DNA from 3 places in the Arthrobacter sp. R4-81 genome. Region 3 is predicted to be linked to each of the others. Evidence: riboswitches for the same ligand, from Rfam matches in the RefSeq annotation. Region 3 holds a riboswitch; each other region holds the start of a gene.

What was found. A riboswitch is a leader RNA that binds a small molecule or an ion and turns the genes downstream of it on or off. The one in region 3 is predicted to bind cyclic di-AMP.
Region 1: linked by a shared signal. The riboswitch ahead of M1E05_RS04265 (LysM peptidoglycan-binding domain-containing protein) and the one ahead of M1E05_RS03455 (M23 family metallopeptidase) in region 3 are both predicted to bind cyclic di-AMP.
Region 2: linked by a shared signal. The riboswitch ahead of M1E05_RS17250 (C40 family peptidase) and the one ahead of M1E05_RS03455 (M23 family metallopeptidase) in region 3 are both predicted to bind cyclic di-AMP.

The regions. Positions count from the first base shown of each region.
Region 1 covers NZ_CP096445.1:912,832-916,096, reverse strand. The annotation lists gene M1E05_RS04275 (phosphotransferase) at 1-155, opposite strand, end outside; gene M1E05_RS04270 (SCO4226 family nickel-binding protein) at 266-514, shown strand; gene M1E05_RS04265 (LysM peptidoglycan-binding domain-containing protein) at 609-1,448, opposite strand; cyclic di-AMP (ydaO/yuaA leader) riboswitch at 1,453-1,654, opposite strand; gene M1E05_RS04260 (threonine/serine dehydratase) at 1,763-2,695, opposite strand; gene M1E05_RS04255 (hypothetical protein) at 2,770-3,225, shown strand.
Region 2 covers NZ_CP096445.1:3,751,657-3,754,921, forward strand. The annotation lists gene M1E05_RS17240 (HNH endonuclease) at 1-239, opposite strand, end outside; gene M1E05_RS17245 (NlpC/P60 family protein) at 551-1,309, opposite strand; gene M1E05_RS17250 (C40 family peptidase) at 1,412-2,125, opposite strand; cyclic di-AMP (ydaO/yuaA leader) riboswitch at 2,130-2,307, opposite strand; gene M1E05_RS17255 (M23 family metallopeptidase) at 2,437-3,264, opposite strand.
Region 3 covers NZ_CP096445.1:723,051-726,315, forward strand. The annotation lists gene M1E05_RS03445 (F510_1955 family glycosylhydrolase) at 1-441, shown strand, start outside; partial or broken gene M1E05_RS03450 (four-helix bundle copper-binding protein) at 473-625, shown strand; gene M1E05_RS03455 (M23 family metallopeptidase) at 657-1,445, opposite strand; cyclic di-AMP (ydaO/yuaA leader) riboswitch at 1,450-1,621, opposite strand; gene M1E05_RS03460 (arsenic resistance protein) at 1,873-2,832, shown strand; gene M1E05_RS03465 (aminotransferase class I/II-fold pyridoxal phosphate-dependent enzyme) at 2,912-3,265, opposite strand, start outside.

The DNA of each region.
Region 1 (3,265 bases), 190 kb from region 3:
GAAGCGGTTCGTACCCTGTCGGCAGTACCCGGGGAGAATCCACCCCGCTGGCTGCTCCATTCCTGTACGGGAGTTTCCAGGATCTCTTCGATGCCGGCCCTCACGTGTTCCGGCAGATCGGGCCAGCTGATGCGGGTACTCCAATCGGGTTGCATTGGCCCATTATTCCCCACGACAAGCCTATTGACCGTGTGAGGCCAGAGGCCTAGCGTCTCCCTTAACTCCACACTGCAAACCATGCAGACCGTAGCTAAGGAGAGGAACTATGCCGGAATATATGGATGTTCACCACAACATGAAAGGGCTGACCAGGGAGGACCTCCAGGCAGCTCATGCAGCTGATCTGGCCATCCAGGCCGAGGAAAACGTCAATTTCAAGAACGCATGGGCGGACCCGAAAGACGGAGTCATCTACTGCCTCTCAGAGGCCCCGTCAGCCGAAGCAGTCCAGCGGATCCACGAACGCACAGGTCACCGCGCGGACGAAGTTCATGAGTTGCCGCTGAAAGTGTGACTGACGGCGAGGCAGCTAAAGCTCAGAAAGCGGCAGATACCGGTTGTCCCGGCACCTGCCGCTTTCCTTTGCCCTGCGCTTCTGGAAGGCCGGACTAGGCAACCCGCACAAATGAGTAGCCCGAGAGCCAGGACAACGGATGAACAAGTGTTGCGTTGACATAGTTCATGCCGCTGCTGACGACTTGTCCGTTGCCGGCGTAGATCCCGATGTGCCCGGAGCTGATCACCAAGTCGCCGGGAGCGGGAGTTCCAACCACCGTTCCGTACTGGAAGAACTGCGTCGGGGCGAGGTCACCTACGCTCTTGCCGATGGAGCGGAGGGCACGTTCCACCAGAATGGTGCAGTCCTGGGTGGCGCCAATCTGGCCATAGGCGGCAGCCAGCAAAGCTGCCCCCGTGCCGCTGGCGGCCGCGGGAGCAGGCGCAGGCGCAGGAGCCGGTGCGGGCGCGGGCGCTGGAGCCGCGACGGGCTTGATGGAGGTAGATGCCAGGGACAGGGTGGGCGCAGCCGCCGACCCTGCTCCCGGAATCTGGATCTGGTTGCCGGGATAGATGATGGACGTCACCGCCAGGTTGTTGGCGGCGAGGACCGAGTTCAGGGTTACGCCGTAGCTTGCCGAAATGGCTCCGAGAGTGTCGCCGGAGACAACCGTGTGAACCTTTCCTGCGGCCGGGGCAACAGCTGCTGCCTGCACCGGTGCCGTTGCCTGGGCAGCGGTTGCGGCAGTGGCCCCGGTGGAGCCATCCGGTGCCTGGGCTCCAGCATGGGCGGGAGCCCCGACACCGAAAAGAAGGCCTGATACGGCGGCGATGATGAGGGCCGGCCTGCCCAGCCCTATAGCGTGGGACTTAGCCGAAGTCGACAACCCGCTCATGACGGTTGAGCCGGTAGGGGTGGCACGATGGCGCGCCAAAATGGACTTTTGTGACATGGTGTTTTTGCCTCTCCCATGCCTGCGGGGTGAGCTGTCGGGTTCGGATGGGAGTTCACCCGGCCGGTCCACACCGCCGTGGGGCGGGGCGAAGCGACTTAACCCCTAGGACCTGACAAGAGGTCCGAGTGGAATCGTGGTTCCCCCGTCCCTGCCGCTGAAAAATGCGGACGAATCCCCGTCAGCGGCAGGGTTCGGCATACTGACGCGGGAATGCCCCGGCTGGAGCCGGGGGCACCACAAGAGAGTAACTTCTACTTCTGCCAGAAGTCACGTTTCGGTAACAAAACTTTTCGGCGCGTTATATATGCGTGCTAAACGGTGGCGGGGTCTGTATTGGAGCCACAGAGAACTACGGCGACCCGCTCACCTTCGGAAGGGACATAGGCACCGGACTGGAGGGCGGCGAAGGCAGCCGCGGCGCCATGCTCTACGACGACGCGGTACTGGTCCCACAACCAAGAGCGAGCGGTAACGATGTCGTCGTCGGAAACCAGAAGGCTTGCTACGCCGGTACGGGACGCCACGGCGAAGGCGATCTCTCCGATCCGGCGTGCTCCCAGGGAGTCAGCTGCTATCCCCGAGACAGCAACATCAACAGGCTCTCCTGCCCTGAGTGCCGCGGAAAGAGTGGGGGCTGTGTACGGCTCGACGGCGAGCACCTTTGCCCGGCCTTCCACGGCTGCCGCCACCCCCGCCATGAGGCCTCCACCGCCCACCGCGATCACAACAGTGTCCACACCCTCGAGTTGTTCCAGCAGTTCAGAACCGACAGTGCCGGCCCCTGCGGCGATCTCCGGCTGGTCGTAGGCGTGGCAATAAACGGCCCCGGTCTCTTCCACATATTTTATGGCGGCCTCGTAGGCTTCCGCGTATTCGGTTCCGCCCTGGATCACGCTTGCTCCGCTGGCCACGAGCTTTCTGACCTTTACCGCCGGTGCGCTCTCCGGGACATATACAGACGCGGGGACTCCGAGCTGCTGGGCAGCATATGCGTTGGCAAGGCCGGCATTCCCACCGGAGGCGACGACGATGCCCACGTCAGGATTCAGCTCTCCCCGTTCATGGGAGGCGAGGATGCGGTTGAAGGCACCCCTGACCTTGAATGTTCCTGTGTGCTGCATGAACTCGCACTTGAGCCACACCTCGCCCGCGAACGTTCCGGAGTCAAGTTGGATCAGCGGCGTGCGGCGGACCCTTCCGGCTATTCTGGTGGCGGCTTCCTCAACGTCTGCGCGGCTGATCATGCTGACAATCGTATGGGCACACAGTAGATTCAAGCGCAGATGAGTGAGTGGATCGACCACAGTAGGGGATTCCCGTGGCAGAAGACTTCCGGCGTCGGAGCCAACGTTATGGGTGGTTGGCCGGGCCCGCGGCAGTCAGTCTGGGGTCGCTTGCGCACGTGATCTCCGGGGGTCAGAACCCTGGACCGTTGATTCTCCTGGCACTGACGGCCCTGATTAGTTTGGCCGCTACCTTGTTGGGACGGCTTCTGGCCTCCGGCTGGTCCCTGCTGGTGTTTTGCGGGCTGATCCAACAGCTGCTGCACCTTGCTCTGACTTTTTTCGCGGCGGCCATGCCTGGCGCGGGTTCGTCGCAGCACGGACATGAGCGCCTGGACCGGCAGTTGCCTGCGGTTCCCGCCGGACCTGCATCCTCACATTCCGGGGACCTGATGGTGGGCACCCATGTGGCAGCAGCGCTTTTGGCGGCGCTTTTTTTGTCCAGGCTCCAGTCCCATGCCATGGTCCTGGAGGACCGTGACGGAGGTTGACGTAAGGGTTTGCGCAGGATTTCCACGGCCTAAAGCAAGC
Region 2 (3,265 bases), 1.4 Mb from region 3:
TGTCCGTCGCGGCGCAGCACGCCCCGCCGGCTCACTGCCGTCGCAGTGTTGTACCTTGGCCGGATATAGCGGTTGAGCAGGATCACGGACGGTCGGCCCAGGATCTCCTGCGGCCCGACGACGGGATCGTCGCCCTCGGCCACCACGCTGGCTTTTCCAGCGAGCACAAGCACCAGCGCCCGGCGGAAGGTGACTACCGCCAGCGGTTCATATCCAGCATTCAGAACGAGTGTGCGCATGCGCATACCTCTTCACGGCCGCACCCGTCAGGGGCACGAGGGCCGGCTGCCCTCGGCATGTCCGGGCTAAGGATCGACATCACCAGAGTAAACACTGAATGCCCGAATTGCCGAATCCAGCCTTTGCGGCGAGCCGCAATTCCGATTACGCTCCGTCTCCGAATCCTTGAGCGATGGGCAACGTCGTCGTGAAAAAAGCAGAAAGACCCCCGTCCTAAGACGGGGGTCCTTCCGAGAAGTTTCTCCTGGCGGCAGTTCCAGACCGTATGGGTCCAGAGCCAGGATGGGCTGCTGTTTGCTTGGAGCCGGTATTAGCCGCCTACGCGGATGAAGACCGGGCCGGAGCCGACGTTGACGCTGAACAGGGCGGTGGTTCCGCCGTTCCAGCCACCGTGGACTGCCTGGCCGTTGCCGACGTAGACCGCGATGTGGGCCATGCCCATTCCGCCGTTCTCGTAGTAAGCAAGGTCACCGGGCTGAGCTTCGGCAGCGCTGACCGTGCGGCCGAGGGACAGGTAACCTGCCGGCCAGCCGTGGTAGTTGATGCCGACGGCAGCCAGGGAGTTGGTTGCCAGCATGGTGCAGTCCTGGGCAACGCCGAGCTGGGCGTAGGCGGCAGCGGCGATTGAAGCGCCCATGCCACTTGAAGCTGCGGGTGCGGGAGCGGAAGCGGTAGCAGCGACCGTTGCCGTAGCGGCAGCGGCGGGAGCTGCCGGGGCGGCTTCCTGCACCTCGACGACAGGCTTGGGTGCTTCGACGACCGGAGCCGGCGTCGTGGAGACAGCAGGCTTCTCGTACGAGATAGCAATCGTGGAAGCGGCTGAAATTGTCGCCGGGGTGGCGGACTTCACTTCGAGGGTGGACGCAGAGGTGGATTCGCGCTGAACGCTCGTGTCTGCCGCGTTGGCGGCAATTCCACTGGTCAGGACCAGACCGGAGGCAGCAGCGATAACCGCAGCCTGACGGCCCACACCACCGGCGTTATCGCCGACGGACTTGGCAATGACAGCCAGCGAGTTGGTCTTGGTGACCTCGGCGCGGTGCCGTGCAATGGTTGCACGTGTAGTCATTAATTTTCTCTCTTTCGTATTCCTCGGACCGCGCTGGGCAGGCCGTGGGCTATGGACGTTCCGGCATCTTGGGGGTAGGCCGGAACGCCCCGAACGGGTTACTTAGCGAAGGGTGTAAAACGAGGAGGTGCCTGTTGCAGACACCGCGTGCAGGATGGTGCCCTGCGAGGGGTTCAGCGCGCTGATCATCATGCCGTTGCCAACGTAGATACCAACGTGGGCACCGCCGTTTTGCATGACCAGGTCACCGGGGGCGGGAGTGGAAGTGGGCGTCATGGACGTCCAGGCATTCGTACGGGGGATGCTGATGCCGGCCTGGGCGTAGACCCACTGGGTAAAGCCTGAGCAGTCCCAGCCGCTGGGAGTGGTGCCGCCCCACAAGTAGGGGCTGCCGATGCCGGTGTAGGCGATTGCTGCCAGGCCCGATGCAGCCGCTGACGAGGCGGCCGGCTTGTCGGTGGTGGCAGTCAGCTCGATTGCCGGTTCCTCGGACTGTGCCTGGACAGTCTCGATCTTCGGCGCTGCTTCGGTGGTCACGGACGGACGCTCAAAAACGACCTTGGCGGTCGGCTCCGCGGTTACCGCGATCTGAGTGGACTGTGAGCCTGATTCCGCGGTGGCGGCAACTCCAGGATTGCCCTCCGCCGCACTGGCTGGCAGGCCGGCAGCAAGAATGAGCCCTGAAGCAGCTGCAATGACAGCAGCTTGGCGACCAACGGTTCCCGCGTTGTTAGCAACGGCTTTAGATACGGAACCCAAGGGGTTCATGCGCACCGATTGAGCACGGTGGCGCGCAGCATTGTGGCGTGAAGACACGAAAGTAGCCTCTCCCAATGCCTACGAGGTGAGCTGTCGGATTCGGATGGGAGTCACCCGGCCACTTGGCTTCCTGAGAAGCTTCGCGACTTAACCCCAAGGTCTTCTTTCGAAGACCAAAATTGGTTCCCCCGCCTCTGCCAGACGATGTAATGCGAACGGACCTTGAGCGGTGGCAGAGTTAGGCAATCCACTCAAGAGCGCCAACTTCGGAAAAGTTGGCGTGGTTTAGACGGTACAGGACTTTGGATTGAATGTCACATTCAGGTCACGGCATGTCACAGAAATGTGAGAGTAATCCATCATCTAAATCAGAGCCAGCCCATGGGGTCGACAACTTCGCCGTTGACCATTACTTCGAAGTGGAGGTGGCAGCCGGTTGACGCGCCTGTGGTCCCGCTCAGGGCCACAGTGTCGCCCCGGGTTACTGTCTGGCCCACCTGGACATCGGACGAGGACAAGTGGTTGTACGTGGTTTCGAGCCCGTTACCGTGATCGATGACCACGCGGTTTCCGCCTCCGAAGGGATGCCAGCCGGCAAAAGTGACCGTGCCGCTGGCTGCTGCATGGACGGCGGTACCGCACTGGGCAGCGAAGTCCTGGCCGCGGTGGAATTCTCCGTAGCCGCCGGTGATGGGGCTGACGCGGTAGCCGAAGGGGGAGGCAGTTATGAGCGAATTCAGTGGGGCCCCAAGGCTTCCGGCAGACGCTGCCCGGCTGACGCTGCCGGCGGACTGCGCGCTGAGGAGTTGCTTGAGCTTGCCGTCGGGATCACCGGTGGTGGAAACGGTGGTGCGGCTGAAATCAACCTTTGCGCCCGCAGCTGCGGAGACTTCAGGCTGGACAGAGGCGGAAAGGGCAGCACCCGTGGAGCCGACGCCGCCGGTGGCTGCCAGGGGGCTTGTGGCCGGAACCGTGACTGTGAGGATCAAGCCTGTGGCTGCCAGGGCGATGCCTGCCTTTTGCCCTACACCACTGGCGCCGGCGAATTCTGTGACCTGACGAAAAGGGCTGCGTTTGCGGCGTGCATCCCGGTGCGGGTCCCGGGGACGGCCAGCGGCGGCGACAGCTTCGGATACTTGCAGCTCCAAAGCAGGACCGGTCGCACGGCGACGGCCCCTGGCGTTCTGGGTGGTCAAA
Region 3 (3,265 bases):
TCCGGAATCGTTGCCTTTGATGGGGAACTGCGCACCAGCCCCGACGGCAAGACCTGGACAACACTGGCCCAGGGCTTCGTCCCGGCCGCCTTGGCTGGGCACCCCGAAAGTGACATTGTTCTGGCCACCACGACTTCGGGCATACAGCGCTCCATCGACGGCGGCACAACCTGGATGCTGAACGAGTCTTCCCCGCTGATCCAGTACGCCGCCTTTGCCCACTCAACGGAGGCCGTCGGCGTCGAACCTGACGGGACGGTTCACTACTCAGCTGATGCTGGCGCGACCTGGACGAGAAAAGGCCGGATTGACGGCCAAGTCCTGGCGATAGCCGCCGTCAAAGGTTCAGACGGAAATCCCGGGATCTGGGCAGCCATTGATGGGGGGATCCTGGTGTCCACGGACGGCGGGAGCACATTCAGGCCTGCCGTCTCTCCCTGAAGGGCACGAAAAGTAGGAGGTGATCGCAGCTACTCGGGCGCTGCTCGAATCCTGCCGGATAGCAAGCGGTGTTAGTGACGAGGAGTGCGAAAAGCACGCCGGGATGCACGAGCACTGCAGAATCTGTGCTGAGGCTTGCCGATGTGAAGCGGCCTGCACAGACCTTTTGACGTCCCTGGCCTGACGCTACGAGGCCGATCCGATTGGTATCTCCGCTACATGTAGGTGGCGGGATCGACTGTCTGGTCGTTGAGCATGACCTCGAAGTGCAGATGGCAGCCAGTGGAGTTGCCGGTTGTTCCGACGCCAGCAATCTGTCCGCCCTGCGTCAGGGTCTGCCCAACGGAAACGCCGATTCTGTCCAGGTGGTTGTACGTGGTCTTCAGTCCGTTGCCGTGCTCGACGACGATCCGGTTTCCGCCGCCGTACGGACTCCACCCGGCCTCCGTCACTGTTCCCGCAGCTGCCGCCAGAACAGGGGTTGAACACTGTCCGGACAGGTCCATGCCTGTATGCATTTCGTCGAGCGCCCCGGTCAGGGGATTGACACGGAAGCCGAACGGAGAAGTCACGCTCATCGAGGCCAGGGGAGCCCGCAGGGTTGGTGAAGGGGCAGCAGCCGCTGCCTGAACAGGAGCGGGTGCAGGTGCCGGTGCTGGTTCAGGTGCCGGTGCTGGTTCAGCTTGCGGTGCAGGGACGGAGCTCACCTGGGGGCGGTCAAAAGCCAGTGCTGATCCGGCATCTGCAGCCACCGCCGGCTGGGTAGCGGGGGAGAGCACTGTCCCGGCCGCGAGGTCCTGTGCCGCCGATAGCAGGCTGGGCTGGGCGTGGGCATTGGAAAGGGCGGTTAATGCGAACATCCCCGTTACCACCGCCGCAATTCCCAACTTTCGGCCGCGATCCCGCAGGGTCGGAGCGGAGGATGAGGCCGCCCGGTGGCTGCCCTTGGCGGACGTGGAGGCAAAAAGGGCATGGCGTTGGCCGTGTTTATCTTGGGAAGGCAAAAGTAAGTCCTCTCTGCGCCGGCGAAATTAGCTGTCGGATTCGGACGAGTGGACTGTCCGGCCTGCCCTGCCGGACGCCTCGAGGCGTGCAGCTACTGGGCCAGGCTTCACCCCAAGACGCGCAAAGGCATCATCAGTGGGTTTTCCGCCCCCGCCAAGGGAAGTAAAAGTTTCATGGACCGCCGGCGGGGTTTGGCGAGGCGGTCACACGCATACCCAACGAAGGTATGTGGTCCCTCTATGTAAGCAAGAAAAACGATGCGTTACAAATCCGTTATCAGAATAAGGTCACGTTTCGTCTTGCTGCAGGGTAGGATGCAGCGGCTCCGGGTGCCGACGTCGCTCCACCCACCATGAATACCGAGATGCCTTAATGGTTGCTTGGCCTACGATTGGCTGCGTGAAGATCGGAACTCTTGTCGCAGCGATGGAAAGGCGCCAGGTCGGGTTGTATCTGGCCGCGATCATCGTCGGCGGAGGAGCTGGATCATTGGCTCCTGACTCGGCCGGGGTGCTGGAGCATGCAATCAATCCCGTCCTTGGCCTGCTGCTCTTCGCCACATTTCTCGGGATCCCGCTTGCCTCGATTGGTACGGCCACACGCGATCTGCGGTTCATGTCAGCGGTGCTGATACTGAATTTCGCTGTTGTGCCCGTGGTGGTGTTTGCCCTCACCCGTTTCATCGCGGGAGAGCAGGCGCTGTTGGTCGGTGTCCTCCTGGTCCTGCTGACACCCTGCGTCGACTACGTCATTGTGTTCACCGGTCTGGCAGGCGGGGCCAGCGATCGTCTCCTGGCCGCGGCGCCGGTGCTGATGCTGGTGCAGATGCTCCTGTTGCCGCTGTACCTGATGGTTTTCGTTGGCCCGGGGATAGCGTCAGCAATAGATCCTGCACCCTTCGTTCAGGCGCTGGTGGGGCTCATCCTGTTTCCCTTGGCCCTGGCCGCACTGACGCAGGCCCTGGCCCGGCGGGCGTCACTGGGCCGGGCGATCATGGCAGTGATGCAGGCCCTGATGGTCCCTCTGATGATGGCAACCCTGGCGGTCGTTGTCGGCTCCCAGGTTGTGGGAGTGCGGCAGGAGCTGGGCGCCCTGCTGGCCGTTGTCCCGCTGTATGCCGCTTTCCTGATCGCTATGGTGCCCCTGGGCCTCCTTGTGGCCAAGCAGGCGCACCTCGACGTTCCGGCCACGCGTGCCGTGCTTTTTAGCGGGGCCACCCGGAATTCCCTGGTGATTCTTCCGCTGGCACTGGCTTTGCCTGGCCCGTTGGCCCTGGCAGCGCTCGTCGTGGTGACCCAGACTCTTGTCGAACTCATCGGAATGGTCCTCTACGTCCGGCTACTGCCGCTCATCGTCCCTGAAATTAAACGCCAACAGCTCACTTGAGCCTTCTACACCTGGCAGCAAGATCAGGAGCCGGTGCCTCAAGCGCAACCACCGGTAGCGGAACCACCGCTAAGCGGACTCACTGGCGGACTTCTTTCATCGCCGCTTCGAACGCCGGCAGGCTGCGCTCGATCATGTCCTCGTTGGCAGTGAGGGAGATCCGGAAGAAGCCCGGCGTCTCGAACAGCACGCCCGGCAAAACGAAGACGTCCCTGCGGGCAAGTGATGCGGTGAAGGCCTCGTCGTCAGGAATAGGGGAGGGGACATAGAGGTAGAACGTGCCTTCCGGACGCCAGATGCGGTAACCCATCCCACCAAGTTCATCAACCAGTCGGTCCCGGCGGCGCTGCAGTTGATCAATAGAAATGGAGAACTTCTCCAGCTCAGGAAGCGCGTGCTGCAGCAGGGCATTGGGGTACACCCAGCCCATCGC